One region of the Moritella viscosa genome, then DNA from elsewhere that is predicted to be linked to it. Evidence: predicted binding sites of a transcription regulator. Region 1 holds the regulator's gene; each other region holds the start of a gene.
The links. Region 1 encodes sigma-54, which starts transcription at its own class of promoters, with help from an activator protein. Its sites were predicted from a motif close to GTTGGCACGNNNNTNGNNT; they were not measured.
Positions count from the first base shown of each region.

Region 1 (10,980 bases):
TATTGATGTTATAACTACCAGTTATTTACAATTAGAGCTTGCCAAAAACTTGGTGCGTAGCGATCAATTGATTACCATTTCAGGGGACTTATTTCATCAAACAGGTGTCGGACTTGAAGGTGATTTAAAGCAAGAATACATGACAATCCTTAAGCAAGTTGAAGCGATTTATACTAATGATGAAAAAATATAAAGTTTTACTATTAACATTATTCATGAGTAATTCAGCTCTCGCATTAGAGTCTGATTTTAAAGAAAATGTTGTCGTTAATTCCAAACGTCAAGAAGTATTTATTAAAGAGAACCGAGTAATATTTTATGACAGTGTAGTGGTTACTCAGGGGACGATATTAATAAATGCCGATAAACTCACGGTATTAAGCTCGGGCGAAAAAGGCACAGAAGTAATGATTGCCACAGGGTCGCCAGCTACTTTTTATCAAGAGCTTGATGACGGTAAAAAAATTAAGGCCGAATCTGATGAGATCCGCTACGAACTGGGTAAAAAACGCTTAACTTTGTCAAAAAATGCACGTTTACGCCAAGCTGATAGCGAAGTTAAAAGTGACAAGATCATCTACCAAATTGACAAACAAGAAATGATAGCCGAAAGCGGCAAGCATGAATCCGATCGAGTGATCACTATTTTCACTCCTGAAGACAACAAAACTAATTAGAGTAAATGAATTCATATGGCACGTTTAAAAGTATCACACTTAGCAAAAAGTTATAACAAACGAAAAGTTGTGTCAGATGTGAGTCTCGAAGTTGAATCAGGCCAAATTGTTGGTTTACTTGGGCCTAATGGCGCAGGTAAAACCACCACCTTTTACATGGTAGTTGGTTTGGTTAAGCGAGATCATGGACAAATCTTCATTGATGACCAAGAATTAACGCATGAGCCAATGCACATTCGTGCACAACAAGGTATTGGTTACTTACCCCAAGAAGCATCTATTTTTCGTCGTTTATCGGTAACGAAAAATATCATGGCAATCTTAGAGTTACGAACTGAACTAACGCGTTTCGAACGTGAAGAAAAGTTAGAAGAATTATTAGAAGAATTTCATATCACCCATATTCGCGATAGTTTAGGAATGAGCTTATCGGGTGGTGAACGCCGCCGCGTTGAGATTGCCCGCGCACTCGCAGCAGATCCAAAGTTTATTTTATTAGATGAACCGTTTGCTGGCGTTGATCCAATCTCGGTTGGTGATATTAAAAAAATTATTCAACATCTGCGAGATCGTGGTTTAGGGGTATTAATTACCGACCATAACGTACGTGAGACGCTCGATGTATGTGAACACTCTTATATTGTGAGCCATGGACATTTGATCGCATCAGGTACTTCTGAAGAGATTTTATCCAACGAAAAAGTAAAAGAAGTATACCTTGGAGATCAATTCCGACTATAGTTTGATATTGATACGTTACCGCATTAAGGAAGAGAGAGAGTAGTCGTTAGATGAAGCCATCATTACAACTTCGTATGAGTCAATCTCTGGCAATGACGCCACAGTTGCAACAAGCGATTCGATTATTACAATTATCGACCTTGGAGTTACAACAAGAGATTCAAGAAGCATTAGACAGTAATCCGCTACTGGAACAAGAAGATCCCAATACAGCTCAGCCAAATGGTGCAGAAAGTAGCGATGAGCATAATCTGGATAATAACGACACTGTTACCGATGCCAGCCAAATAGAAGTGAGTGATGCGCTCGCCAGTGAAGCAATGCCAGATGAACTACCTAATGACAGTAATTGGGATGATGTCTACACTCCTCAAATACAGACTCACGGCAGTGCGGGTGGCGGTATTGATGGCTTAGACCAAGTCTATCAAGGTGAGACTAGCGAAGGCTTATATGAGCATCTCATGTGGCAAATGGAATTAACCCCCTTTACTGACACTGATCGTGCTATTGCTGTTGCGATTATTGATGGCATTGATGATCATGGTTACCTTAATCAGACTTGTGAAGATATCCTGTCTAGCGTCAATAGCGATCACCAAGAACTCAGCGACAGTAGCAGTAGTGAAGAACAAATTGAATTAGATGAAATCGAAGCTGTATTGAAGCGTATTCAGCATTTCGATCCCATCGGCGTTGCTGCGCGCTCATTACAAGAATGTTTATTGATCCAACTCCAGCATTTACCTAAAAACACACCTTGGTTAACAGAATGTCAGCAAATAATTCAGTCTCACATGGATTTATTGGGCAATCGCGACTACCGTCAATTAAGCCGTAAGACAAAATTAAAAGAACCACAACTTAAAGAGATCATGCAATTAATACAGAGTCTAGAACCCAGACCTGGCAACGTAATTGATCAGACTGAAGGGCTGTATGTTATTCCCGATGTTTTAGTAAAGAAAAAAAATAATCAATGGGTAGTAGAGTTAAATCCTGACATTGTGCCAAGATTAAAAGTGAACAATGAATATTCAAACTTGTCGACAGGCAATCGTAATAGCAGCGACGGGCAGTTTATTCGAACCCATGTACAAGAAGCTAAATGGTTTATTAAAAGCTTAGAAAGCCGTAATGAAACCTTACTAAAAGTAACGAAAAGTATTGTTCAACGCCAAGTTGATTTCTTTGAATATGGCGATGAAGCCATGAAACCTATGGTTTTAAATGATATTGCCGAAGAAGTGGAGATGCACGAGTCAACGATTTCACGGGTAACAACGCAGAAGTTTATGCATACACCACGTGGTATTTTTGAACTTAAATTTTTCTTTTCAAGCCATGTCAGTACTGACAATGGCGGAGAATGTTCATCAACCGCTATTCGTGCATTAATAAAAAAATTGGTCGCGGCAGAAAATGCCATTAAACCATTAAGTGACAGCAAGATTGCTGATTTACTTGCTGATCAAGGTATCAAAGTGGCTAGACGTACGATTGCAAAATATCGAGAGGCACTAAGTATACCACCGTCTAATCAGCGTAAAAGCCTATTATAGGGCTAATCCAACCTTCATAGGGGAGACATATATGCAAATTAATTTAACCGGTAGACATGTAAACATTACAGACTCACTGAAAGATTACGTTGATAGCAAGTTTTCCAAATTAGAACGGCATTTTGATCATATAAACAATATTCATGTGATTTTAAATGTTGAAAAATTACTTCAAATTGCAGAAGCAAAAATACATTTAAATGGGGGTGAGATCTTTGCCGTGCATGAACACAATGACATGTATGCCGCAATTGATGGCTTAATGGATAAGCTCGATCGCCAAGTGATTAAGCATAAAGAGAAGTTGATTCGCCATTAATTTTAACCTCGCCACAAATAACCTAAAGGAAAACCATTTTTCCTTTAGGTATTAATGCTTCTGACATAATTAAAACATATCATATCCAAATCAATTGCGGGATAATGACCCCATTATTTTATATCGCTGTAAGTTTTAAATTAGCAACCTAGTGTTGACTATGGTCACGATATATTTACTGCGCAGATGTGAGGACAAAAGATGAAATTAATAATAGTCAGCGGCCAATCAGGGTCCGGAAAATCCATTGCATTACGCGTACTTGAAGATCTAGGCTACTATTGCGTAGATAACCTGCCAGTAAAATTACTACCGCAACTTCTACAAACCTTAAATGACCAAACCGAAAAAATGGCTGTGAGTATTGATGTCCGTAACTTACCAACAGAAAAAAAAGAATTAAACGACATCATTGCTGAGTTAAGAGCGAGCACCGAGTTAACTAGTTTATTTCTTGATACCAATAAATCTGTGCTCATCAAACGTTATAGTGAAACCAGACGTCTTCACCCTCTCACAAAAGACGAACTATCCCTATCGCAAGCCATTGAAATAGAAGAGAAACGATTAAGCCCTTTAGCTTTACTCGCTGATTTAAAAATCGATACTACTGAACTCAACATTCATGAACTTAGTGAACAAATTAAAGAACGCATTTTAGGAAAGAAAAACAACCAACTTGTCTTAGTATTTCAATCGTTTGGTTTTAAACATGGCCTACCTATGGATGCCGATTATGTATTTGATGTCCGTTTTCTACCAAATCCCCATTGGATCCCTGAATTAAAACCTTATACAGGTCTTGATGAACCAGTTATTAAATACCTGAGTCAACAACCTGATGTAATGAGCTTTTCCCAACAAATTGAAAACTTACTCACGACTTGGTTACCAATGTTAGAAAAAAACAACCGCAGTTATGTCACAGTTGCTATCGGTTGTACAGGTGGCCAACATCGTTCAGTATTCATTGCTGAACAATTAGCAAAGAGCTTTAAACTACAAAATCGTGTAGTGCAAACTCGCCATCAAACCTTAGAAAAAAACAAACATAAAATTAGCTAGGACTCATTTGCAATGGCTTTAACAATCTATACAGTTAATTATTATACTTTATTGTTAATGCTGATTATAAATACAGATTAAGCTAGAATTACGCAGCACCAGCGAGCAAGGTCTTGCAGAAGAATGATAAGAATGGGGACTACATATGCCAGAAAAGATGGAGCATGACAGCACACACCTACGTTTAAGCGAAGTGAACGAAGCACTTGATAGTGGTATGTTTGTTCACGTGAAACGAATGCTCTACCAAACTCCCCCTTGTGATATTGCGTTATTACTGGAATCATCACCACCAGCTTGTCGTAAAGTACTGTGGCGTTTGACCGACTCAGAAATGCAGGGTGAGATCCTTGACGAACTTAATGAAGATGCCAAAACCAGTATTCTCAAAATGATGGATACGGAATCCCTTGTTGCTGCAACAGAAGGTTTAGATACCGATGATTTAGCAAATATACTCCGTAGTTTACCAGACAGTATCTATCAAGAAGTTATCACCCAAATGGATACTCAGGATCGGCAACGTTTAGAAACCGCGATGGCGTATCCAGAAGATACTGCAGGCAGTATCATGGACACAGACACAATTACTTTAAGACCTGATGTGACTGTCGATGTGATCTTACGTTATATCCGTTTACGCGGTGAATTGCCCGAAGCTACAGATACTTTATACGTGGTTGATAAAGATGATCGCTTAATTGGCGATGTACCCTTAGCCATGTTATTAACAACAGATCCAAACAGTGTGATTCGCACTATTATGGATCGCGAAGCAGAAACCTTACCTGCCAATATGGATACCTCTGAGATTGCAAAGCTATTTGAACGTCATGACTGGATCTCAGCGCCTGTAATTGATGATTCAGGCAAACTACTCGGACGTATTACCATCGATGACGTGGTTGATATTATTCGTGAAAATGCCGAGCATGACATGATGGGTATGGCCGGTATGGATGACGATGAAGATACCTTCGCGCCAGTGATGCAAAGTACCAAACGTCGAACACTCTGGCTTGGGGTTAATTTAATTGCCGCACTAACTGCTGCATCCGTCTCTAACATGTTTGAAGCAACCTTGGAACAACTCGCTACACTGGCTATTTTAATGACCATAGTGCCGAGTATGGGCGGTATTGCTGGTAATCAAACCCTCGCACTCGTTATTCGAGGTATGGCTGTTGGCCATATTAATGACGACAATAGCCGTTGGCTAATTGGTAAAGAAGCCATGGTAGGCGCACTGAACGGTGCTATCTGGGCAATATCTATTGCTATCATAGTATCATTATGGAAAGGCGACCCATCTCTAGGCCTAATCATTGGTGGCGCAATGTTTATCAACATGGCGATGGGCGGACTTGCTGGCGTTGTCATTCCACTGGCAATGAAGAAATACAATATCGATCCTGCATTAGCTGGCGGTATGGCTCTCACAACCGTTACCGATGTCGTCGGTCTATTTGCCTTCTTAGGCATGGCAACACTGGTTTACGGTTAGCCTTTTTAACGGAAGCAGAGATCATAAAGTAAAGTGAATAACCTATAACGTAAAAAGCCAGTGTCATCATGACACTGGCTTTTTCATTTAAACTTGGGGGATATTAGTTACCAGCAATCTGCATTGATTCTAATAGCGTTGAGCCCATCAGAATACTGCTACGAACATCGATATCGTTACCGACGGCAACAATATTTTTGAACATATCAGTTAAATTACCTGCGATTGTGATCTCGTGTACTGGATACTGCAGCTCACCATTCTCAACCCAGAAACCTGAGGCGCCACGGCTATAATCACCCGTTACAATATTCACCCCCTGCCCCATCAATTCAGTCACCAATAAACCAGTGCCCATTTGACGACACAGTTGACCTAATGTCTCGCCTTTACCAGTGACATTCCAGTTATGGATACCTCCAGCATGACCAGTTGTTTGCATACCCAATTTACGACCGCTGTAGCTGGTTAATAGGTAGCTCTTTAAAATACCTTGTTCTACAACATTTAAATCTTTAGTACGCACACCTTCAGCATCATACATAGATGAGGCTAAACCACCTTTAATATGCGGACGTTCTTGGATATTTAGCCAGTCAGGGAAAATTTGTTCGCCTAACTTATCTAATAAGAATGATGACTTACGATATAAGCTACCACCGCTAATACCCATGACTAGCTGACCCATTAAGCTACTTGCAACATCATGATGGAAAATAACCGGGACATTACAGGTATCTATTTTACGCGCGCCTAAACGGTCTACAGTACGATTAACCGCTTCGGTAGCTACTTGCTCAGGTGTCCACAATTTACTTGCGTCACGCGCCATTGAATAGCCGTAATCACGTTCCATTGCGCCGTCTTGCTCTGCAATTAATACCGAACTCATACTATGGCGGGTACTTGCATAGCCATTCACGAGACCATGACTGTTCCCATAAACTTTAATGCTACTATGGCTGGTAAATGCACCTTCACTGTTCACAATACGAGAATCTTGCGCCAAGGCTAAACGTTCGGTGAGACAAGCTTGCTCAATGGCATACTCAGGTTCAATTTCAATTGGATGACATAAATCTAGGTCTTCTGGTTCAAACGCCATTAGGTCACGATCAGCAAGACCAGCAAATTCATCTTCAGCTGTATGTAATGCGATATCTAACGCCGCAGCAACGGTGCTTTTAATTGCCGCTTCACTTAAATCAGAGGTTGATGCATTACCTTTACGTTGACCGCGGTATACACAGATACCTAATGCCCCATCATGGTTGAATTCAACATTTTCAACTTCGCCCATGCGTGTACTCACAGACAAACCCGTTTGTCGTGAAATAGCTACTTCAGCATCAGTCGCGCCTGCCTTTTTCGCGATATCGAGTGCCTGAGTAACGGCTAATTCCAATTTATTTTGTTCTAATGTAATTTGCTGTTTTAAGTTCATGGGCTCATTTCAATAAGTTATACTAGATTAAGCATACCATGTTGCGATAAAAATTCCTGCAGCAACTGCGCAATTAGCAATAAACTGATACAATTAACATATCAATCGTTTTGAAAAAGAATATTATGAGCGTAAAAGAACGGAATATTACCAGCGAAAAGTCTTACCGACGTGCTGAAGACGACGAGCTATATCAAAGTCGTGCAGAAAACAAAATTGAAATAGCTAAGACGCTTAAACTTGCTGGCGCGATCTCTTTACTAAGTAAAGCAGAGATTGCCAAAATGGATTTTTCTGAACACTTACTCGCGGCAATTGTGACGGCAAGAAAAATTGCTGTACGTACAGATGCTTACAGCAGACATCTATCGTACATGTGCAAAATTATGCGTAGCGATGGTCTCGAGCCGATTCAATTGGCATACGACAAGATCACTAATAAACATAACCAAGCAACGGTTGAGTTAACAAAATTAGAGATTGTTCGTGATGAATTAATTGCCGGTGGTGATGCTGCGATCACAGTGTTAATGGAAAAATATCCAAACGCTGATCGTCAAAAACTACGTCAACTGATTCGCCAAGTGAATAAAGAACTTAAAGCGGAAAAGCCGCTGAAAGCAGCTAAACCAAGCAAAGAAATCTTTAAACACCTACGCGAGATAGCGGGTCTATAATATTAGTCTGCACAAACAATAAAGCCCTAACAAGTCATTTATATACTTGCTAGGGCTTTATTTTTATCAAATGAATAACACAGATAGCAAATTAGCTACCAGTGCCACCCACAGTCATGCTATCTAATTTCAGTGTAGGCTGACCAACACCAACAGGGATACTCTGACCTTCCTTACCACAAATACCCACACCTTTATCTAATGCTAGGTCGTTACCAACCATTGAGATATGCTGCATTGCTTCATGACCATTACCGATCAAAGTCGCCCCTTTAATTGGGGTGGTGATTTTACCGTTCTCAATTAAATACGCTTCAGATGCAGAGAATACAAATTTACCCGAAGTAATATCAACTTGACCACCACCAAAGTTAGGTGCATAAATACCTTTCTCAACCGTGCTAATGATCTCTTCTGGTGTACTCTCACCAGGTAACATATACGTATTAGTCATACGCGGCATAGGTAAATGCGCGAATGATTCACGACGACCGTTACCCGTAGACTCCACCCCCATCAAACGGGCGTTAAGCTTATCTTGCATGTAACCTTTCAAAATACCATTTTCAATCAACATGGTATTTTGTGCCACAGTACCTTCGTCATCAATGTTCAATGAACCACGGCGATTAGCTAGCGTGCCATTATCAACAATTGTGCACAGTGAAGATGCTACTTTCTCGCCAATCTTACCCGCATAAGCAGACGTACCTTTACGGTTAAAGTCACCTTCTAGACCATGACCCACGGCTTCGTGTAGTAATACACCCGGCCAACCCGCACCAAGAACAACAGGCATTGCACCAGCAGGTGCATCAATTGCATCAATATTAACTAATGCTTGGCGCACTGCATCTTTGGCATAGCTGAATGCACGCTGTACACCATCTACATCATCTAAGAAATAATCAAAACCATAACGGCCACCGCCACCCGCGCCGCCACGTTCACGTTTGCCATTTTTCTCAATCAGCACAGAGCAGTTCATGCGTACTAATGGTCGAATATCCGCCGCAAGAGTGCCATCAGTTGCAGCAACCAAGATCTCTTCGTATACTGCCGACAAGCTCACACTCACTTGTGTAACATGTGAATCTAATGACCGAGCGTACACATCAACCTCGTGCAACAAGGCTATTTTACGTTGCTTATCCATACTCACTAATGGATCTAATGGCTGATATATTTCACTGCCTTGAGGTTTACTCCATGCTTTAACTTTACCTTCACCGCCGCTAGCAGCAATACCTCGTGCCGCTTTCGCAGACTGGATTAATGCTTGTAGATTGATATCATCAGAATAAGCAAAACCAGTTTTCTCACCAGAAACAGCTCGAACACCAACACCCCTCTCGATATTAAACGACCCTTCTTTGACGATACCGTCTTCTAAACCCCAAGATTCATGTTTGCAAGCTTGGAAATAAAGATCACCATAATCAAGCTGATTGCCCATCAATAATGACAGTGTACTCTGCAGCTTATCGATATTTAAATCGGCTGGCAGTAAAATTGAATTTTCGACTTGTTCAAATATCATCTGAGTTTTTACTCTTTATTTTTCAAGCTCGCCGTAAAGCGCGCATGTTGTAAAATAGGTATATCAGTACGTACTTGTACTAACTTTTCTTTGTCTAATTTTGCACAACTAATACCACACGCAAAGGTTTGTTGCGCCAGAATTTCACCCCAAGGGTCTAAGATAACAGAATGTCCCCAAGTATGGCGATTTTGGCCATGGTCACCCACCTGATTCGCCGCTAACACGTAACATTGATTTTCTATCGCTCGGGCTTGTAACAGTGGTAACCAGTGCGCTTTACCTGTCGCATAAGTGAATGCAGCTGGCAATAATAACACATCAACCTTGGCGACACTGAGTACCCGAAATAGCTCTGGGAAACGTAAGTCATAACAAATAGCCATACCAAACTTAACATCACCAACGGTAAAGGTGGCGACGCTGTCGCCAGGTATGAAACTATCCGACTCTTTATACGCTTGAACGTTTATGACGGTCTTCTCTTGATTATTACTCGCGGCGGTTAATACTGCAGGTACATGGGCATCAAACAAGTGAATCTTGTTGTAATGTTGCACCAATTCCCCATTCGGGTCAAATGCTAAACTGGTGGTATAAATACGCTCATTACTATGACTAAGAATAGGAAAAGAACCCGCCACCAGCCAACATTTATATTGCTTAGCCCAGTCTGCAAGTTGCTGCTGTACAGGCCCTTGGCCTAAGGACTCTGCATGAGAGAAATAATCATCACGATTAGAAAATAATGCAAAATTCTCTGGCAATAATACTAAGGTCGGTTCAACACCAGTATTAATCAGCCTAAGTTGCGAGGCTACATACGCTAAGTTTACCGTAATATCAGCACCAGAGGTCATTTGAATCGCCACTAATTGCATCACTTATTCCTTGTAGTTTCCGACTCTGCAGCGTTGATTAATTTATCGGGCACTGCAATCTGTTTTTTATTCCGTTTTACTTCCGTAAATACCGGATTGTCAACGTCACCACTGACATTAAATTTAAGCTCAGTGATCACTTCAAGCACAGGCTCCAAGATCTTCGATAAGGCAAATACAGCCAATGCTGTTGTTGGCGTGACTGCAAACGCAGTCAATACCGGTAAACTCGACGTCACATCAGGAAAAAAGCTTAAATTATAATTAATGGTGCGAGTCACTAAATCAAGGTAGCCGCTACCGGTAATTTTACCACTGCTTGAATTCAACAAAAAATCACGATTATGAATCGCACCATCAGCAATCTGTAATGATGCCTGCATTGATGAATACGGTAAACCATCATTATACACATCACTAAAATCTAAACTTAATCGTTTCACTAATGACTGTAAGCTCAGCACACTTAAAAAACGAGTACCTTTATCACTAACATTAGAGATCCGCCCTGCTTTCGTTATTATCGTGGCGTGACCACTCAACGAGTCACCATCAATATTAAAAGGTTGA
Region 1 covers NZ_FPLG01000088.1:117,068-128,047, forward strand. Annotated here, with positions in the region: gene lptC (LPS export ABC transporter periplasmic protein LptC) at 1-193, shown strand, start outside; gene lptA (lipopolysaccharide transport periplasmic protein LptA) at 216-677, shown strand; gene lptB (LPS export ABC transporter ATP-binding protein) at 693-1,418, shown strand; gene BT797_RS12650 (RNA polymerase factor sigma-54) at 1,469-2,980, shown strand; gene hpf (ribosome hibernation promoting factor) at 3,012-3,299, shown strand; gene rapZ (RNase adapter RapZ) at 3,501-4,364, shown strand; gene mgtE (magnesium transporter) at 4,510-5,868, shown strand; gene pmbA (metalloprotease PmbA) at 5,972-7,312, opposite strand; gene yjgA (ribosome biogenesis factor YjgA) at 7,438-7,989, shown strand; gene tldD (metalloprotease TldD) at 8,081-9,529, opposite strand; gene BT797_RS12685 (carbon-nitrogen hydrolase family protein) at 9,538-10,410, opposite strand; gene BT797_RS12690 (YhdP family protein) at 10,410-10,980, opposite strand, start outside.

Region 2 (10,980 bases), on a different contig from region 1:
AATCAAATTCAAGAGCCAAGAACGCATATGGGCAATATGCAAGCATGGAATACGACGCGTCGGATTCAAAAAGGCTCTCGCTTTAAAGCCGCGAAGGCATTAACAGATCCTATGTTACCTGCCACATTCAAAGATTATTTAACGGTATATAAAAATGAATCTGGTTTGGTCAATCCATTGGCAAATGATTATGACGCAAATGGCGATCTATTAACCATTGAGAGCTTTGACGCGACAACATTAGCTGGTGGCACCGTTATTGTTTATGGTGATTCATTACGTTATACACCACCTGCCGATTTTGTCGGCGTCGATCAATTTAGCTATATTGCCACGGATGGAGAATATAAAACCCGTGGCCCAGTGATGATTCAAGTTGTAACACCTGAATTGGTCGCTGATTGGAATATGGATAACCTAAAAGATAATAAAGTGACGGACTCTTCTGTATTTGGTCATGACTTACAGGCCGAAACGACAGGTGTTAAATTAATTGAAATGCAAACTGCTGGGAGAACTGATCAAGGTATTACTATTCCATTGTTAGCAGCAAAAGAGATGGTTAATGATCCTTTAGGAGATAGCTTATTACCACATAAATTAGATCCGGGTCATAAAAGTTTTACTGCGGCTATGTGGTTTAAATATTCGGTAACTGACGGTGATAAACTACTTATTGGTAAATCGTCTAAGACCCCAAATAATATGAATTATGGTGGTTGGGAGATCCGCGCTAGTGGACATGATTTAGAAATTCAAGTTAATTTCCGCGACCGATTTATGTATCCGAATAATGTAACGATCACTCAACCTGCTGCAATTGTTGACGGCAGTTGGCACCATGTGGCCGTTGTCATCGATCGAGAAAATCAGCTGTTACTGGGTTATATCGATGGTGCACCGTTTGATCTACAAGGTGATTTACCGATGGGGAATAGCCCGATTATTGCCGCGATGAATACTTCTGGTTATGGTGGCGGCTCTCCATTTAAAGTGGGCGGGCATACGAGTGTTACCTGTGAAGATGGTGCGACCTCGGCAGACCCTAAAGTTTGTGTATCCGCATTGGAACAAGCATATGATAGTGTCAAAATTTATCATAAAGCATTGTCAGCAGCGGAAGTGAGTGCTTTGTTGACGGAATAAATCATCACGTTAGATAAGCATCATCAAAGTTCGAATTTGATGATGCGTCTATTCACAAATCATAAAACATGCATTTCCTATTTTTCCTCATTTGCTTTATATCTAGTTGATAGATTAATTATATTATAAAAATAAAGGAAGAAAGAGATGGATGGAGTCGGTATTTTATACCCGTTACTTGCGCATATATTTTTAGTTATATCATTGTATGTTTTATTGATAATACGTAAATCAAAAGCAATAAAAGCAAAAGCAATTGATTTTAAGAAAACGGCGTTAAATAACAAGGCATGGCCAGAAGATGTTGTTCAAGTATCAAATAACTTAGATAACCAGTTTGAATCACCTTTGGTGTTTTATGGCTTGTGCATCATCACTGTGTTGGTTGGGGCGGTGAATAGTTTTGCTATTGGACTGTCAGTTGTTTATGTGGTGTTTAGATATATTCACGCTTATGTACATGTGGGGACTAACTATGTGCCACATAGATTACGTGCGTTTTCACTGTCTTTGTTTGTACTGTTATTACTGTTAATTCAAACGTCAGTACATATAGCGATGGCTGCATAGCGACAAATAGAGCGTTATACATAGGTTTCATTATTTAGAATAAAAAATAGCCGCAATTAATGCGGCTATTTTGTTTGTATTATAGATTACTTTGATGACGCTAATTAGGTCATCTTAACTCACCTAAATTATGCTGGTGTTGCATCATCAGTTGAGATATTACCTGCTTGTTTACGTTTTAGTAATAGTAAACAAATCGCCGTGAACATACCAAATGCTGATACGCTCAGACCAATACCAAAGATCATTTGATACGCTTCAATTGCAGGATAGGTATCGATGATCCAACCGTTTAGTGCGTAAGCCCAGAATACTGATGCATATGCAGCGAATGAACCAACACTCATTGCTGCGCCACTGAATTCTTTCGGAACACCTGCTTCAGCAATCGGCGCTAAGATAATGCCTTTTGCTAGGAAGATACTAAACGAGAAGCACATTAGTAGAATCATGTTCATTACTAACATTTCAGCTGATTTTGGTAGTAAAATTGTAATACCTAAACAGATAACAGTAAGACCCAGTGCACACAGCATCATTTTAATCGATGATTTGAACACAAAGTCAGCAATTGAGCCAGCAACAAGACCGGCAACAACACCCATAGCACCAGTATTAATGATACCGAAGATAGCGGCTTCTGCAGTTGTTAAACCAAACACAGCTTGTAAGTATGGTACTGTGTAGATAAGCGTGATGTAAGTCCAGTAAACTGTTAGAGATGTTAGAGCCGCTAACCATACTGTTGGCATTTTTAATACATAGAATAAACCTTGTAATGCTGCTTTGTTTTTACTTTCGCCTGCTTTAACTTCTAATTGATTGTCTGGTACAAATTTCCATACACAGAATATCATTGGTAGGATAAGTAAGGTATAGAATACGATAGCACCTTGGAAAATCAAGATTGAACCACTCACTAATGCCATGATACCAACGATAATTGCGTTCATGCTCATTTCTGTTGCACGACGAATTGACTCTAATAAACCAAAAGCCATGCCTTTGTTGTCATCGCCTGACATTAAGTTAACGCCATTCACAACAGCAGGCCAGAAGATCGCATCAATCAGACCCCAAAGTCCGGCAATGACGATCAAGAAGGTAAATTCAGGTTGAAAGATGATGATAGCCATCATACTTAAGAATCGTATGAACATACTGGTCATTAAAATCGAACGTACAGAGAAGCGGTTATTTACCCAACCAGCAGGGATGTAGAAGAACATTGCTGAGCCGATTAGTGTAAATAGTACACCCATCTGCGTATTATCAATGTTTAATACTTCTAGTAGTAAATTATAAAATGTACCTTTAAATGCTTCGAAAGCAGAATAAATGATCTGTCCTGACAGTACGACAGATAAGAAACCGTAAAAGCGGCTTTTTGAGTCGAAGCCAATTTTTTCTAATAAACTCATTATTTATTACCTAACACTTTGTATTTTGATGGGAATTTATGGGCAACATCGGTACAAATACCGTCGACACCCCAGTTGAATAATTGATTAGCGCGCGCAAGATCGTTTACAGTCCACACGTTTACTTTAAAACCAGCGGCTTTAAATTTGTGAACCATTTCTTGCGTTAAGCCTTTGTCTTCTGGATGGATGTAATCTGCGTTACACCAATCTAAAATTGAGTTCCAATCGTCCCACAAGGTATGGCTTTCAAATAAACAAGCAACTTGGGTTTCTGGGCTACGACGTTTAAATTCGGTTAGGGCAAGGTGGTTGAAGCTTGATACGATTAATTCGCGCTCAGGGTTTAGCTCTTTCAAACCAATAATTAAATTATCAATCAGGGTATAGCTAAGTTCTGCACTTGCTGCGCATGATTTAATTTCGATATTCATGTTGAGCTCAAGCTCATTTGCTAATGAAATTAACTCTTGGAGCGTCGGTAGTTTTTCACCAATGAATTCATCTGCAAACCAGCTACCAGCATCGATATTCGCGATATCGTCATGACTGATTTTGCATAATTGACCACTCTTGTCAGTACAACGATCTAAAGTATCGTCATGTGAAACAATAATCGTACCGTCTTTTAAAATATCAACGTCACATTCGAACCATTGAATATTATTCTCTTTGCATAAAGAAAATGCGGCTAATGTATTTTCTGGTGCCAGCGATGACATTCCACGATGAGCAATCAATCTTTTCATTGTTAACCTTCTTGCAACTAAAATTGTGACGAGATAATAGGGGAGATTATATAAACGAAATGTGACATAGATACAATTATCACTATTCGAAAGTTAAAATGTTCAAATAAAGTTTTTATTTGTTTGAAAATTCATCAATCGAAACGTTTTTTAACTAGTATAAATACTTAAAAATAGTTTGGTTTCAATCGAAGGTTACATTTGAAGGTGTAAATGGATGTATTTGTGAGAGTGGTTAATTTGACGTTAAAAGTTGTGAGGTTAACTGTTTTGTTATTATTATGCTTTAGATTAGGTGATAATGACTTATAAAAGACTCATTATTCTTTAGCTATTTAAATTAAATGTTATCAATAATAGGGCTACTGTAGGGTAACCCTAGCGTTAAATTATGTTCATTTTATCGGTTACTCAACCATAATGTCTGGTAGGGTTTGAGTGTTAATATTTGGCTAATATCCTCGATAGTATCCCCGGTAATTAAATCATACCAAAAATCGCTACTGATTAAGTTCACATTGGCTAGCGGTAATGTAAGTTGCGTATCTGAAATATTACTGATGCAAAATATGCTTTGGCTACGGTCTATGCTTTGTCGCCAAAATCCAAAGAGTTGTTCGCCTAACTGTAAGGTGAATTGAGTGGCATTTGGGTGAAATGCGGGTTGCGCAGTTCTTAATGTGATCAGATGATTAATATCATGTAATGAACGAGCATGTTGGCTTTCGGGGTTATCAAGTTGCTTTGTTAGTGAATTAAGTGCCCAGCGATGTCGATTGATAGAACGATTATGACTCGTGTGGTCGAGCTTTTTATAATCATTACTCGTGCCGAGTAAACTATGAATGTAGATCCCAGGGATACCTTCTAGTGCGAGCATGATCGTATGAGCACAGATAAAACGTGCATGCCCCCATTCGTCTTTACCTGCTGTTGTTCCTTTTAATGCATCGTATAAGGTGATATTTAACTCATAAGGCTTACGCACTTTTTTTTCTTCCGAATTCGAGGTGTTTTTAGTATCTGCCGTCACTGTTCGCCAAGATATTTTACCACCAAATTCTTGCATCGTAGTGACTAACTGATTTATCTCTTGATCTGACAATAAACCTTCTGTTGGTCGTAAGCCGATACCATCGTGCGATGCGATAAAGTTAAAATAAGCCGTGCCATTTTGGGCTGGTGGCATGCTCATCATCCATTGTTTTAAGTATTGGCAATTACCGGTGATCAAGGTATTTACCAATAAGGGTGGTAGGGCGAAATTGTAAATACAATGTGCTTCGTTGCCATTACCAAAATAGGTAAGGTTTTCTTTGTTGGGAATATTGGTTTCAGTAATTATAACGGCGTCTGAACGTGCATGTTCGATTAAGGTTCGGAGTAAACGTACAATTTCGTGAGTTTCGGGTAAGTTAATGCAAGGCGTGCCTGCTTTCTTCCACAAGAAGGCGATCGCATCGAGGCGGAATATCTTCACGCCATTATCTAAATATTGACGGATAATGGACACGAAATTGATGAGTACCTTGGGATTAGTAAAATCGAGATCGACTTGGTCATGACTAAAGGTGCACCACACTTGCTGTTCGCCAGAGGCGGTTTGTGTGCTTCTGAATAAAGGAGATGTACGTGGTCTCACGACGGCTTCTATATCGTGACGGTCGGTACTGCTATCGCCATTAGTTGAGACTGTCGCGTTTGAAAGTGAATAAGTTGAGTCGGTATAAAAATAATCATAACCAGTACCTTCGCCACGAATGAAGTTGTCAAACCATTTACTGCGGCTAGAGCAGTGATTGATGACTAAGTCAGACATAAGATGATGACTCTGTGCTATCTGTTTTATATCATCCCAATCACCTAATGCATCGTTTACACTGGCGTAGTCAATAACCGAAAAACCATCGTCACTGCTATACGGAAAAAATGGCAGAATATGCACACTGTTAATTGTATCTGCACAGTAATGTTGTAAAAAATGATGCAATGTCTGCAGGGGTTTTTCATCCTGATTGAGGATACTGTCACCGTAGGTTATCAATATAGTATCTTTTTCAGACCAATGATTTATTTGTGGTGTCGGCGTATGAAAGTGATCGGTTAGCCGCATTGTGCTGATCAATTCTGCAGCCAGCACTTCGATTGATACGGATAAATTAATATCCGCATAAATTGTACTGATCTGTTGTTCTACTCGCTGTAGTAATTCAATATTTGGATTTAACATCGTCACCATCCATTTTTTAATTTTGCGACTCTTATAGTTGAGCAATGAACTCAGCTCTATCTAGTTCAACAGCTTCCTTGAGGCGTTCTAATACGTCAGGCATTGCCGATATTACGCGGTTCCAGCTAGGCATAAACGGTTTTTCCATTGGGTTATCGAGGAAGTTCTGCCCTGCGATCATGATGTTCTGCGCAAACATTTCAACCGCTTCTTCTTCTGAGTGAATGTCGAGAGTCAGGCCATTCATGACTGCATCATTATAGTAAGTTTCAACAAAATCTAAGGCTATACGGTAATAGGTTGCTTTGATAGTGCGGAAATTTTCATTGGTGAAGGTATGACCTTGAGTCGCCAACTTACGGAAGAATGCCTTGGTAATATCAATCGACATTTTTGATAAACCGCCATTTTCATTATCCAATGATAGATCTTGATGTTTGTGATCGTATACATCAGCAATATCAGCTTGGCATAATCGATTATGGGAATAATTACGGTGCATTTCTGACAATACTCCGATCTCTAATCCCCAGTCACTTGGGATACGAATATCGTTAAGTACATCTTTACGGAATGAAAACTCACCTGCGAGCGGATAACGGAAACTATCCATGTATTCAAGGTAATCGTTATGGCCGACAACGCGTTTAAGTGAGCGTAATAATGGCGTAATGAGTAATCTAGAAACACGCCCATTAATTTTACCGTCTGCAACGCGAGCGTAAAAACCTTTACAAAATTCATAGTTAAATTGCGGGTTCGCAACGGGATAAATCAAGCGTGCGAGCAGTGATCTGTCGTAGGTTAGAATGTCGCAATCATGTAACGCCACTGATTCTGATTTCCCTGATGCAAGTGTGTAACCCATGCAGTACCAGACATTACGGCCTTTGCCTAATTCTTTGGGCGCTAAGCCAAGTTCAGCAAGTTCAGCATCAAGCGCTTGCAGGCGAGGGCCATCATTCCACAAAATACGGTGATGCTGTGGCAATGCGCCGAAGAATTTTAACGCGTGTTTATATTGTTCTTCATTAGCGCGGTCTAAGCCGATCACAATTTCGTTTAAATACGGGACATCTTGTAAATGATTAATAATATTAGGCAGTGCTTCACCTTCTAACTCAGAGAATAGCGATGGGAGAATTAAGGACATAGGACGCAGTTTTGAAAATTCAGTGAGTTCTGCTTCCATTGCTTCTAATGAACGTTGGTTTAGGTTATGTAGTGTTGTAATTACACCATTTTGATAAAAATCAGCCATGATAAACCTTCCTTAGTATTTGAATCGAAGTATTGAATTAATGTTTTAAAATTTAAACCGTTATTAGTTCAAGCTCAGGTAATACCTTGGGTAATAGTTTGGGTAATAATGTAGCTAGTACTTCAGCCCAGCCTGTTGGCCCTGTACTTTTACTTGTGATTAAGTGTTGTCTACGTTTTAATTTAGGTGGAATATGCACTGGAGATAAAATGATTGCGGCATATTGCGCAGCTTCTAACATGGCAATATCATTGTTACCGTCACCGAGTGCAATGGAGTAAGGCGTTTGCTGTGGATTAAATAATTTAAATTGATTCATTAACCAGTTCATTGCTTTACCTTTATTACAATCACCACAAATATGTAGGAAACGTCCGCCTTCTAAAATCGTAGCACCTTGTTTTTTAAAGTGTTGGATGAATATTTGTTTCTGAGCTGCATTACCTTTCCAGAGTATGGGTTCGCCATATTGTCTTTGACTTGCAAGTGCTGCACTTGCCTCATCTAATCCTGTCGCATCAACAATGTCGTTAAGTGTCATAGTATTCATACTGGTAAACAATGTGGTTAATTCTACAGGCACTGTCGGCAGCAGTGATAACCAATGGTCACGTGAATGTACTAGCGATTTAACCCAGTAACCATCTTGTTGTATTGTACCGATAGGCTGGTGGCTAAAGTAGTTAACAGGGATGTAAATGGCTGCACCATTTTCAATAATAAAGGGCCCATTTAAATCTAACTGTTTTCTTAGTGCGAGTAATTCGGCATAGGTTTTACTGGTATTTGGAATAACGGGGATTGCAGCGCGCTTTAATTTGGCGAGCGTACTTAATGCGGGAGTAAAACTGTAGCTGTCATGATCGAGCAAAGTACCATCAAGATCTGTAAAAATAGCAGGGTAATGATCAAGCTGCATTGATTGAGGACGGTATGAGTGCACTATGTTGTGGTTACTGTCCATTTCAAACACCCAATTGCATGATGCGGGTAATGTCGTTAATCCATGTTTGGTGAGCCGTTCGAAATACGCTGTAAACCGTTTAATATCAGATTCGTTCATGACTCGATCAAGCGGGGAATTGAGCGTCAGCGCTTGCTGCTTTAATTTTAATTCTTGCTCAAGTCGCCATTGGTAAACGGTATTGAAACTCGGAGCTTTAAGCATGACTAACATATCAAGTCGTTCATAAAGCGCTGTGTAGTGATGTTTGATCTGATTGTTCACATAACGACGCCAAACACCGTATTTGTCTTTTGATGCTTCGAGCTGGTTGACGGGGTCTAATAGTGCCTCATCTGTTTGTGCCTGTACGCCTAAGCACCAACCTTCAAGAATAATGACGTCGACAGCGCCATGAATTACTGGCCATTCTGATTCTGGGTACGGGTTATCGGTAGTTTTATTAAACCGAGGCAGGGCAACTGGCGTTGATTTATTGTTAGCGGATTGCAGCTTATCTAAGGTACTGTGCGCGAGTGATAAATTATGTGTTCCTGGCACCCCCCGAGTTTGTAATAAGTGATGTTCATGCTCTGATAGGTTTTTACGTTGCTGGTGGCTATAATAAAAATCATCCATAGAGATAACGGCTACATTCATTTTATAGGCACTGGTTAAATAGGTCGCGAGATAATCGGCGAGTGTTGATTTACCCGAGCCTTGGCAGCCATTAATACCAATTAAAACAGATGCTTGTTTGTCATTTGAACGATCAACATTTGTTATCATACTGTTTATTGCACGATACTGGTGCGCTCTGATTGCAGATATGAGCCCTGTGTACCATTTTGCTGCATCGGTTAAATAAGCAGTCTCTAGCTTATTACGTTCAATAAATGCGGTTAGTTGTGGGTTTGTCATCATAATAGCCATCCTTGAATGAGCGAGTCTTACAATAAATCAATCAATAACTGTGCCAGATATTGATTAACCTAACAAAAAACTACCTCCAAGGTGTAGGGTTAAGCGTTTCAATAAGGGATGTTTGTTGAGCTAGATCAATTTTTCTGGTCGATATAGGGTATTTCTGTTAATATCGCCGCCTTAATCTACAGCTCTGGATTTACGTTCCAGTTAGCTCAATGGGGAATAACCAAATGTCAGTACCAATTACTACAAAAAATACCGCTCAAATTACAGTTTGTGCATTATACAAATTTGTACGTTTAGAGAATTTCGAAGCGTTACGCGCGCCTTTATTAGCAAAAATGGAAAGCCAAGATGTTCGCGGTACGCTGTTATTAGCGGCCGAGGGTATTAACGGTACAATTGCTGGGCCACAAGCAGGTATTGATGCTGTATTAAGCTTTTTATCTCAAGACCCAAGTTTGGGCGAAATCTCTTTCAAAGAATCTTATAACGATGAGAATCCGTTCTTACGTACTAAGGTTAAATTGAAAAAAGAGATCGTAACTATGGGCGTTGAAGGTATTGATCCTAACCAAGTTGTTGGTACGTATGTTAAACCGAAAGATTGGAATGCACTTATTTCTGATCCTGAAGTGATTCTGATTGATACGCGTAACGATTATGAAATTGAGATCGGTACATTCCAAAATGCTGTAAACCCGAACACAGCGACTTTCCGTGAATTTCCTGAGTATGTGAAAAACAACTTAGACAAAGAAAAGCACAAGAAAGTAGCGATGTATTGTACTGGTGGTATTCGTTGTGAGAAATCGACTGCTTATTTAAAAGAGCAAGGTTTTGATGACGTTTACCACTTAGAGGGTGGTATTCTTAAGTATCTTGAAGAAGTGCCAAAAGAAGAAACGATGTGGGAAGGTGAGTGCTTTGTATTCGATGGTCGTGTTTCTGTAAATCACGATTTAGAACAAGGCGAATGTGATCAATGCTTCGCTTGTCGTTACCCGTTAACACAAGATGAACTGCAAAGTGAGCATTACGTGAAAGGTCTTAGCTGTCACCGTTGTCATGATCAAGTGACAGATGAACAGCGTAGCCGTTTTGCTGAGCGTGAACGTCAAATGGAACTTGCTGAAAAGCGTGGTGAGTCACACATCGGTGGTGAAATTAAACACATCATTGATGAACGTCGCGTAGAAAAAGCAAAGAAAAAAGCTGAGCAAAACGCGAAGTAATATTTGGGTTATAAATGCTTAAATAAGTTAATAAAGGCTTAGAATAAAAACCGCTGGTTAGGTTACTTGGAATGGTAGCTTACTCGCGGTTTTTTATTATCTGCAGTTTGAGATTATTATTTATAATTTGGGGTGTAGTCTACAATTAATGGAATGTGGTGAAAATATTCATTAATGAGGTGCTAAGTATGTTACAAAAATTATTGTTTATTACATTACTCCTTGTCGGATTTAATGCGTTTGCATTGAAGCAAGAATCGGGTAATTTAGCGCCGCCAGGTGTCGATGTATACATTATTAGTCCAGCAGATGGGGATATAGTTTCACAGACATTTAGGGTTAGGTTTGGTTTACGTGGAATGGGTATTGCGCCAGCGGGAATAGATCGAGTAAAAACGGCTCATCACCACTTGCTTATTGATACTAAGGTGCTGCCAAATTTGACTAAACCGTTACAAGCAACAGATAAAGTACGGCATTTTGGTGGGGGTCAAACGG
Region 2 covers NZ_FPLG01000110.1:47,753-58,732, forward strand. Annotated here, with positions in the region: gene BT797_RS17320 (fibronectin type III domain-containing protein) at 1-1,146, shown strand, start outside; gene BT797_RS17325 (MAPEG family protein) at 1,294-1,716, shown strand; gene BT797_RS17330 (MFS transporter) at 1,845-3,137, opposite strand; gene BT797_RS17335 (glycerophosphoryl diester phosphodiesterase) at 3,137-3,886, opposite strand; gene BT797_RS17340 (sugar phosphorylase) at 4,287-6,116, opposite strand; gene BT797_RS17345 (glycosyltransferase family protein) at 6,148-7,377, opposite strand; gene BT797_RS17350 (HAD-IIB family hydrolase) at 7,430-9,244, opposite strand; gene trhO (oxygen-dependent tRNA uridine(34) hydroxylase TrhO) at 9,478-10,482, shown strand; gene BT797_RS17360 (DUF4399 domain-containing protein) at 10,671-10,980, shown strand, end outside.
Region 2: a site for sigma-54 is predicted at 9,283-9,301, ahead of BT797_RS17350 (HAD-IIB family hydrolase). Genes of this name have one in related genera too.

Region 3 (10,980 bases), on a different contig from region 1:
TGTTTGATTGCCACACGTTGAATACCGCCAGATACGTCAGTTTTCCAGTTTTTACCTGTTGCTTTCACTTTTTCGTCAGCCGTCAGTTCGTCCCACCAGCCAAGTTGCTTAAGCAGTTTGTCACTGAACTCTGGGAAACCACTCTCTAACTCACAATCTTTTGAATAACTGTCGACTGCTAATAAGCTTTCGCCATTACGTTCAACACCAAAACGTGCACGGAAGTTACCACCACCGAGCGCAACAGGTTTCGATGTATCATAAAGAATATGAGTACCTGGGTGTTTCATCTCTGGCGTGCCCCAGCATGGCCAAGGTAGACCGTAAGTCTCACCATGAGCAACACCACCTTCAGCTTCAAGCGTTGTTTTGTGGAACGTATGCCAGTTTTTCTGATGATCCTTTAGACGTTCAGGACTTTGACCTGTGTAACCAATTGTCCACATACCCTTGTTGAACTCACGGGTAATGTCTTCAATAACAGGTTGGTTGTTCTTCACTTCAATATTTTTGAATAATTGATCCGCTAGACCTAATTTTTTCATTAGTAAATACATGATCTCATGATCAGGTTTTGATTCGAATAGTGGTTCAATTACCTGATCACGCCACTGAATTGAACGGTTTGTTGCAGTAACAGAACCCGTTGTTTCAAATTGCGTCGTCGCTGGTAGCAAATAAACATTGTCAGTACGGCCGTTCATTACAGCTGCAACACCTGGATACGGGTCAACAATAACCATCATGTCCAGTTTGCCCATCGCTGTGCGCATTTCTGGTCCACGGGTTTGTGAGTTAACCGCGTGACCCCAATAGAACATGGCACGAATATTATCGTTTTGCTCGATATTGTCTTTATTTTCTAATACACCATCAATCCAACGTGATACCGGAATACCGGCATGGTTCATTGGTTTTTTACCACGGTAAGCATTTTGATCAAAGCGGCCTTTTAGCCACTCATAATCAACATCCCATACGCCAGCCCAATGCTTCCAAGCACCTTCAGAAAGACCGTAGTAACCTGGTAAGTTATCTGCTAATACACCAAAGTCAGTCGCCCCCTGTACGTTATCGTGACCACGGAAAATATTAGCACCACCGCCTGGTTTACCCATGTTGCCAAGCGCAAGTTCAAGGATGCAATATGCACGCGTATTATTGTTACCCGTTGTATGCTGCGTCCCCCCCATGCACCAAACAACACAACCAGGACGGTGTTCAGAAAGCAGTTTCGCCGTTTCATAAACATCCGCTTCTGATACTCCAGAAACACGCTCTACTTCAGCAGGTGTCCATTTTGCAACTTCTGCACGTACATCCTCCATGCCATAAACACGTTGGTGAATAAATTCTTTATCTTCCCAACCATTTTTAAAGACGTGATATAACACGCCCCAAACGAAAGCAACGTCAGAACCCGGACGTAAAGACACATAATGATCTGCTTTTGCAGCAGTACGGGTACGACGTGGATCAGCAACAACAATTTTACACTTGTTCTTTTCTTTGGCGATAAGGATATGCTGCATCGCGACTGGATGCGCTTCAGCAGGGTTTGAGCCGATAAACAAAATTGATTTACAATTATGCATGTCATTTAGCGAGTTAGTCATCGCACCATAACCCCAAGTATTTGCTACACCAGCGACTGTTGTAGAGTGACAAATACGTGCTTGGTGATCGACATTATTGGTGCCCCACATCGATACCATTTTACGGAACAAATATGCTTGTTCATTGTTATGCTTTGCAGAGCCTAACCAATAAACAGAATCAGGACCGGATTCTTCACGGATCTTAAGTACCTGCTGACTTACTTCTTCAAGTGCTGTTTCCCAGCTCATTTTAATCCATTTACCGTTAACCAGTTTCATTGGATATTTAAGACGTTTCGCACCATGACCGTGTTCACGCAGTGCGGCACCTTTTGCACAGTGACCTCCCGCATTAAACGGATGATCAAATGCAGGTTCTTGACCTGTCCATACACCTTCTTGTACTTCGGCATAAATACCGCAGCCGACTGAACAGTGAGAACAAATCGTACGTTTTATTTCAACTGGTGATTCTGGTTCGACAGATTTCGCTTCAGCTTTTTTCATCATGCCCGGTGCAAACATACCAACACCGACAGCCCCCGCAGCGGCAGTAATTGAAGAGTTACGCATAAACGAACGGCGCGAAATACCCAGTTGTTTTTCGTCCTTGTTGACCGTATCGGAACGTTTAGTTAATTTCATTTAGAGCTCCGCTTATAGAGAATCGTAGTAATCACGAATGTGTTGAGTTTCATGGTAACCAGTTGTATTTTCTTTCTTATTTTGCGTGTCAACAGATGCATTCACAGAGGTCGAAACACCTGTTGCAATCACACCTGCTGTGACACCTAAACCAATATTCTTTAACAATTGGCGGCGGTTTTCATCCGGCTTATTTTGTTTACTCATCCAGTTTGATCCTCATATCGTTATTATTTTTTTATGTCGATAAAACGTATTTTTTCAATGCTTAAAAATTGCAACGCTAGCTCGGCGACTGCGCTATAAAACACCGCGTTTTTCGCTACCTTTAAATCCTGACAAAAACGCTCAAACCAGGTATCGATATGGCGATTAAAAAATTCAGCTTGTACTTTTTGATTACTTTCTGCGACTAACATCGTCATGACTTCGAGCAATGCAGCAATATGATCTTCCGGTTCTTTCACGTCTTCATCACGTTGAAAACCCAGTTTTTTCAAATCATGGCGTAAATGCGCTAATGGCATTTCCATTAGTGAACCGGTGAGGAACCAAGAACCAAACGGCACGATCTCACCATGACCAATACCAATAAACAAATCTTGGTATTCATCTTCAACCGCGGTTAATAAGGTCTTTTGTGACGCGAGTTTTAATAACGGCCAAGCTGCCGACATACCCGTGGTTTGAATAAGTTCGTTCGGTGCATCCACATCTAAATTCGCTAACCAATCAATAACCTCAGCATCGGGTGCCTTACGTAATAAGTGAGCAAGTAAGCTATAAATATCGATACGTAATCTTGTTTCTTCAGCAACTGGCTGTGACATGTTTTGTGTTTCCATCATTTCGTTTTACACTCGCAACTGACTTGTTGGATCATCAGCCATGTCAGAAAAAATATCGCGTACACGACAATCTTCACACATAGATAAACGGCGAATAGCATCCCCCTGAAATTGCGAATGACCTTGTAATTTTTCGGTCAGCATTTTAATCATCGATGCTGGTGCAAACGCTTTACCACAACTTAAACAACAGGCAGGCTCTTCTTCATGGATCATCACGGTACTTTGGCGGCTTTCTACATCCCAGTTAACACCCGGTTTAAGACTAATAACTTGCTCTGGACAGGCTTTTTCACATAAGCCACATTGCACGCAATCTTGCTCTCTAAACTGCAGACCGGGGTGTCCACCAACAGCATGTAATGCACGGGTTGGGCATACCGCCACACAGCCCATACATAGCGTGCAATCATCGGTCTTACATTCAACACTGCCGTAAGGTGCATTTTCAGGTACGCTAGATACTGTTGGTCTAACTGTGCTTTGCGCATGCAATCTATCTAATGCACTAAACAATTTTTCACGCTTAGTCCCTGATAATTGCTTGGCTAATACACCGCTATCCATCACAGCGATCTTGTCATCTACCACAGGCAACAAAGATGCAGGGAACGCCACAAATTCAGCCGCGGAGCTAAGTTCAAACAAGCAAATGCGATCTGCTTCAAAACCAAGTTCAGTTAAGAAGTTATTCGCAATGGCTAACTCGTTTTTTAAAACGCGATCAATTGTCGCAGGCATGTAAGCGATATTGGTTGCTAACAGTACTTGATGCGCACCATAAATCAGCGCACTAAACCATGTATCCACACCAACAGTTGCTAACTCTTCCAGTGCAATCGGGATCACATTCGATGGTAATGACGGTAATTGTGCTGCAACGTTTTCTTCATCACGCTTACCAAAGAATAAGATCGTTGGTTTAACACCACCCGCCATTTGATAACTGTTTAACAAACGATAAATGAAGTTCTGGGTTTTCTCTGGATCTGGTAATGCATACGTGATCGCTTCTGTCGGACAAGCCGTTGCACAAGTACCAACCCCCTGACATAAGAACGGGTTAATCTCGATCGCATGGCCATTACTTGATAACGCACCCGCTGGACATGCATCAACACAACGCGTACAGCCACTCACACCACGGGATGAATGTGCACAAATGTCATTGTTTAAACGGAAATACTTAGGCTTATCAAACGTACCTAGCATGTCAGGTAAGGTTTCAATCACATCTGCAATCGCCGCTTTACCACTGCCGACAGGGTAATAACCAGGTGCAGGGATCTCGGTGTTGATAATGCTCTCGGCACTCATATCAACCACTAAATCAAAGCTATCACCACCGATAGTTACTTCTGCTAGGTTGATATAGGTATCAAGTAACGTACCAGCTACGCGGCAATTCACTTCGAATGCGCCTAAGTAACCTTTTATTGTCACGTTATTACTAAAAAATACCTTAATGTCATTACTTGTTTTCGCCGTGTTTTCAGCAGCCTGCGAAGTCGCAAGGAGTGTCACTGAATTAAGTGTTGAAAATTGCGGGGCCAGCGCAGTAATAGTATCGTGCGGACCAATGATCAATAGATTCCCTCGGATCTCGTAAGAAACCGTTGGCGGGATCAAATTCGATAATTCAACCGTACCAGCGATTGCACTTAAGCGTGCTTGACCATTGCTATCTGTAAATGTTTCTAGAATACTTTTTAACATTGCTATTCCTGTATACTCGTCACCGCTAAAATTGGTGCCGATTAAACTGCGAGTTTAGTGCCCGCTGCTCTTTCTGCCGTACGATTTTTACCGTACTTTATGCTGTAGCTAATAGAGCAATAACCGAACCAACTTTTAACGGAAAAAAATGACCTATAAAGAACTAAAGTCAGATAAGGACAGTTGAGGCATTTCCAATTGAGACATTTTGTCGCTACAAATGATCACACCTGTATCAAATTGTCCCGATGAAAATAAGGGTTATTAGTCCCTTTATGTCTCACCTTGCTGAATAGTCTTGTGACGTGGATCATCGCAGCCTTGCGATAATTTGAAATCTTCCGTGACGGGTTCAACGGTTTCATCTTCAACAGCTGACATTTCTGCTTCTTCTGTTCGTTCAATACTGAGGTCTTCTACTTGCTCAGATTCTTCTAATACTGCATTAACCCAACCACGTAACTGCTTTGCGATACTATCGTCAAGTTTAGGAATGTTCGAAAAATCTTCAGTATGATCGTCCATATCACTGATATAGTTGAATTCATCTGAATGAAATAATTTAGCGAGCGCCGCTTTTTTTACTGATTTATCAACCCCCTGCTTTAGAAATGAAACGACGCCGCTGTCAAATGTCACACTATCTGCATCTGCAATTGTTAATACGTCATCACTGCTCTTGTCTGAAATATCGCTCTGCTTATCTACCGCATCATTCGTCACTTTATCTAGCGTAACGGCTTGATTAATTTCTGCGTTAGCATCATAAACTGGCTCAGAAAATTGCTTAGATTCAGTTAATTCTTCAACGGCTTCATTCGTTTCCGATAACGTTGTTGAAGCTTTGTCTTTAGCCGTCAGAGAGCGGCTAGACCAACGTTGAAAAAAGTTAGTTGCCACTTGAACGTCCTTTTTTATCTTTATAACGTTTCTTTTTAAATTCAATCAGTTCGCCATGACGCCCAATGAATGCTTCCATCCAAGCCTGAACTGGTAAGGGCATTTGAATATGTAACACTTGATAATCGCCATCCATGTAACTGCTTGCGACACTTTGCGCGACAGTGATAAGTAACGGCGATAGCTGCTCATTATTTTCTTCACAAACAATAAACAAATGCGGGTCTTGTGAGCTGAGGTTAAAACGATAATCTGTCCGTTCATCGCGGTATAACGTTAATACGCGCTCATAACAGGTTCCGATGCTGAAATCTTCTTGCGTGTGGAGATCATATAATTCGACATTATCAATAGACCAAGACAACGTCGTCCAGCGTCCAATTTGCTTTTCTTCAGAGCGAAGACGAAACCTAATAGGCCAACTTGATTCGTCTTTTTCTAAGCGCTTATGTTCATCAATTTGTTGCACACATGCTCCTTTATTCTATTTTTATAATTATTTAGTATTTTTATAATTTCTTATATAACGCACCCTACTCAGCAAAATTTAGACCAAGTTCAAGATAAGTGACAAATAAAATGGTGATACCCAAGTTACTTCAAGATGCAGGGTATAAGTTGGAATGAACTTTGCTTTAATTCTTGATAGAGATATAAACCAGCAGGACTTTCGGATGCCGCAATTACCAAAAATAATTAGAACCAACTCTTCAGTTAAGCACACCATGACCGTCGACATCATGGATGAATATGGCGATACCATGACCAAAGAGATCGCGTGTGAACATCCGCTAACGATTTACTTAAACTGGGTAGAAATCGTAACAGTGATGACGCTCGGTGCCCGCCCTGCCGAACTGGTATTGGGTTACTTGAAAAACCAAGGTTTCATTGAAGATATTGCCGCGATTGAATCAGTGATAATTGATTGGGATTCGAATTCTGCAGCGGTGATAACCCGTGAAAGTACCGATGGTTTAGAAGATAAGTTATCGAAAAAAACCGTTACCTCAGGCTGTGGTCAAGGCACAATGTTTGGCAATGTAATGAAAAAATTAGAAGGTATCACACTACCACAACCTAGATTACGTCAATCAAAACTCTATGGTTTGTTAGAAGCATTAACTCACCACAACGCAACTTATAAAGCCGCTGGTGCAGTACATGGTTGTGCAGTGTGTAAAGACACCACTATTTTATCGTTTGTCGAAGATGTAGGCCGTCACAATGCAGTTGATACCTTGGCTGGGGAGATGTGGTTAAAAGGTCAAACAGGTGAAGATAAGATCTTTTATACTACAGGCCGCCTCACGTCTGAGATGGTGATTAAAGTAGCGCAAATGGGGATCCCGGTATTATTATCTCGATCCGGTGCTACACAAATGGGTTACGACTTAGCAAAAAAACTGGGTATTACCATGGTTGCTCGCGCCAAAGGTAATCGTTTTCAAGTATATAACGGTATGGCAAACCTAATTTTAGATGTCAAAGGCCCTGACGCAGAAGCGCTTGCACAAACAGCATCACAAGAACAGTCATCAACACTAATCGGTAAGAGTGCATGATCGAACACTTCCCTGCTTTTATGAATGTAAAGCAAGTCGCTGAGTATTTAGACCTGAATGAAAAAAAGGTCTACACACTGGCTAACGATGGCCACTTGCCTGCAACGAAAGTAACGGGTAAATGGTTATTTCCCAAAGCAATGTTGGATAAATGGCTACTGGAGTCTTGTCATAACGGCGTACTGAATGACCGCTTACTCATCGCAGGTTCTGACGATCCACTCTTGCAACTGGTCGTGGGTAAGATGGCACAAAAGCTTGGCAGCACCGCACTAGTTGGTTACACCTCAACAGGCACTCGCCAAGGTTTAGCCATGCTCAGTAAAGGCCATGTGGACATTTGTGCGATCCACTGGGGCCATGCAGAAGAAGCAAGCTTGCGTCATCCCGCATTATTACAGCAATATCCAGGGCATAAAAACTGGGTACTGATCCACGCCTTCGAGCGTCAACAAGGCTTAGTGGTTAATAAAGAATTAGCCGATTTAGTAAACTCACGCTCTTTAAACTTACAAGAGTTACTGACTTCACGCTGGCGCTGGGCACTACGTCAAGAAGGAGCTGGTAGTATGCGCGCCTTAGGTGAATGGTTGCATAATCATGCTTACACTGTCGATATGCTTACCGCAGCGGAAACTTGTCACAGTGAACGAGAGCTAGCGTCTTGCATTGCCCGTGGAGAAGCGGATGTGGGCTGCGCGAGTCAAAGCACTGCAGGCGAATTTGGTTTAGGGTTTATTCCGCTGAGTACCGAAGCTTTTGAACTCGTGATCCCAAAAAATATCTATTTCCGCACCTTGCAGCAACAATTGCTACAGTCGCTATCTGATATGAAAATCCAAGCTAAAGGAGATCAACTCGGTGGTTATAACTTTAGTCGTACAGGTCAACAAGTCTGGAGTGCCAGCTGATACTCTATCATTGTAGTTGAAGCTAAAGATTAAAATAACAAATAAAAAGCCCAGACATTAAAATTAATACCTGGGCTTTCTAAATTACCTATTAGCGTTCTTTCTATCGTGATAGTTCATAATAACTAAGCGAACGATAAATTGATTACATTGCCGCGTTAAAGATTGCGCAAACTTCTTCATGGGTCGCTTGCTTTGGATTAGTAAAACCACACGCATCATTCAGTGCATTTTTAGCCAGCTCTGGAATATCTTCAACCTTTACCTTTAAGCTTGTTAAGCCTGCTGGAATACCTACCGCTAACGCTAATTCTTTAATTGCAACAATCGCTGCATCTGCACCTTGTTCTGGCGTCATGCCTGCCACATCAACCCCCATCGCTTTAGCCACATCACGTAAACGCGCAGGACAAACTTGTGCATTATACGCCTGTACATATGGTAGTAATACCGCATTGCATACACCGTGTGGTAAGTCGTAAAAACCACCCAACTGATGCGCCATTGCATGTACGTAACCGAGTGAAGCATTATTAAATGCCATACCAGCCATGAATTGTGCATACGCCATTTGTTCACGAGCTTCGATATTCTCACCGTGTGCTACCGCCGTGCGTAAATGCGCTTGAATTAGTTCCATCGCTTTAATCGCAACTGCATCTGTAATCGGTGTCGCCGCAGTTGACACATACGCTTCTACCGCATGGGTCAATGCATCCATACCAGTTGCAGCCGTTAATGAAGCTGGTTTAGCTAACATTAATTCCGGATCATTCACTGAGATTAACGGTGTGGTATTTTTATCAACAATCGCCATTTTAATGTGTGTTGTTTCATTGGTTATAATACAAAAACGCGTCATTTCAGAAGCCGTTCCCGCAGTGGTATTAATTGCCACTAATGGAAGTTGTGCTTTATCTGATTGATCCACGCCTTCATAATCAGCAATATGACCACCATTAGCAGCTACAAGTGCAATACCTTTAGCGCAATCATGTGGTGAACCACCACCTAACGAAATCACAAAATCACACACTTCTGAATTTAATAATTCAAGTCCAGCAGCAACATTCGCTGTTGTCGGGTTTGGCTGAGTACCATCAAAAACGGCTGATTCAACGCCTCTCGCATCTAATAAATCTTGAACTTGTTTCACCATGCCAATGCTATTAATCACTTTATCAGTGACAATTAATGCTTTTTTAAAACCATGAGATTTGATTGCGTCAGCCGCTTGAATTAGACAGCCTGCGCCCATTAGATTGTAAGCAGGAATAAAGAATGCAGTGCTCATAATATATCTCCAAAATAAATCAATAATTATTGCCGCAGTACACTTTTAAAATTCACTGTAAGTAATAATTATCTCAGTGCCGTTATTTGATAGCGCAACCCACCAACAAATTAACCACTTTGAGGTAATTATAACTTTAAACCTTACAAAATAAAGGGGTTTATAAAATCAAAACAACTCACCTACCCACTTTGATATAGATGTCACATAATTAGGTAATTTAAATATCAATTACAGCGCGCGCAGTGGGTGCGATTCGATTACCCAAGGCGATACAAATAAGCCATCAACAAAATCAACAGGTACGTCTTTAATCTGTTTAAATAACCAATTCGGTTTGTTGTCTTTGTCGACTAACAAAGCCCTTACTCCTTCAACAAGATCAGCATTTAGACAGACATTCACCGCTAAATCTAACTCCAGTTGAAAGCATGCTGCTAGCGATAGCTCAGTATATTGGTTTACCTGCCGGTACAAGATATGCGCTGATATTGGGCTGCCTAATAGCAATTTTTTAACGCTGGTTTGTAACCACGGATCACAACTTTCGTGCGTTTGAATACATGCCATCACGTCAGTGAGTTCTGTATAAAGACTCAACTGAGTAAACAAAGCTTGATGATTAATTAAATTACCATTGATGAAATTAGTATCCGCATACTGTTGAGCTAATAGCTGATCAACTTGTTGGTGATGTACCGCAGTATCAGTTTGCCAATCAAGCGTGGTTAATGCATTCACCACATTCGCGTATTTTATGGCAGGAATTAAATACTCGGTTAACCCTAAATATTGCGCATCTTTGGCATTAATGCTGGCGCCAGTTAACCCTAAAAATAATCCAACACCAGGGTATGGTAAATGATTTAAGAACCAAGTCGCACCAACATCAGGGAATAAACCGATGGTAATTTCCGGCATAGCAATACGTGCAGTCTCAGTAACAACGCGATGACTTGCCCCCATAAACAACCCTAAGCCCCCCCCCATAATAATACCATCACCCCAAACGATTAGTGGCTTACCAAAGTTATGTAATAAATAGTCGACTTGGTACTCAGCCATAAAATATTGACTGACAACCTGCAGTTTAGCCCCATCCCCTTCAGTGCTAGTTAACGCTTGTTGTAATGATTTAACATCACCACCGGCGCAAAATGCTTTCTCACCAGCACTAGTCAGCAATACACTGACAACCCTATTATCACGTTGCCAAGCAAGTAACTGCTGACGTAATAATGGAAACATATCCGCACTCAGTGCATGCAATTGACGTGCTTTATTAAGGGTAATAACACCAATGACATGACCATCATTCGTCGCTAACTCATCAAATAATACGCTTGCTTCCATGTGAACTCCGACTAGATAAAAAACCAGTGTAGTCAGATTAAGTTGATTAATTCAACTCGCTAAGGCGTTGATTGTGAATTTAACCAAGCACGTTGCTCAAGTTAGCCGATAACATCTGATTGAAACCTATTGTAAGATACCCAAAATACT
Region 3 covers NZ_FPLG01000015.1:10,807-21,786, reverse strand. Annotated here, with positions in the region: gene BT797_RS02260 (formate dehydrogenase subunit alpha) at 1-2,243, opposite strand, end outside; gene BT797_RS02255 (twin-arginine translocation signal domain-containing protein) at 2,256-2,450, opposite strand; gene BT797_RS02250 (TorD/DmsD family molecular chaperone) at 2,474-3,073, opposite strand; gene BT797_RS02245 (4Fe-4S dicluster domain-containing protein) at 3,098-4,807, opposite strand; gene BT797_RS02240 (DUF3306 domain-containing protein) at 5,081-5,707, opposite strand; gene BT797_RS02235 (DUF3305 domain-containing protein) at 5,697-6,176, opposite strand; gene BT797_RS02230 (formate dehydrogenase accessory sulfurtransferase FdhD) at 6,382-7,272, shown strand; gene BT797_RS02225 (helix-turn-helix transcriptional regulator) at 7,269-8,183, shown strand; gene yiaY (L-threonine dehydrogenase) at 8,329-9,477, opposite strand; gene BT797_RS02215 (enoyl-CoA hydratase/isomerase family protein) at 9,709-10,830, opposite strand.
Region 3: a site for sigma-54 is predicted at 4,922-4,940, ahead of BT797_RS02245 (4Fe-4S dicluster domain-containing protein). Genes of this name have one in related genera too.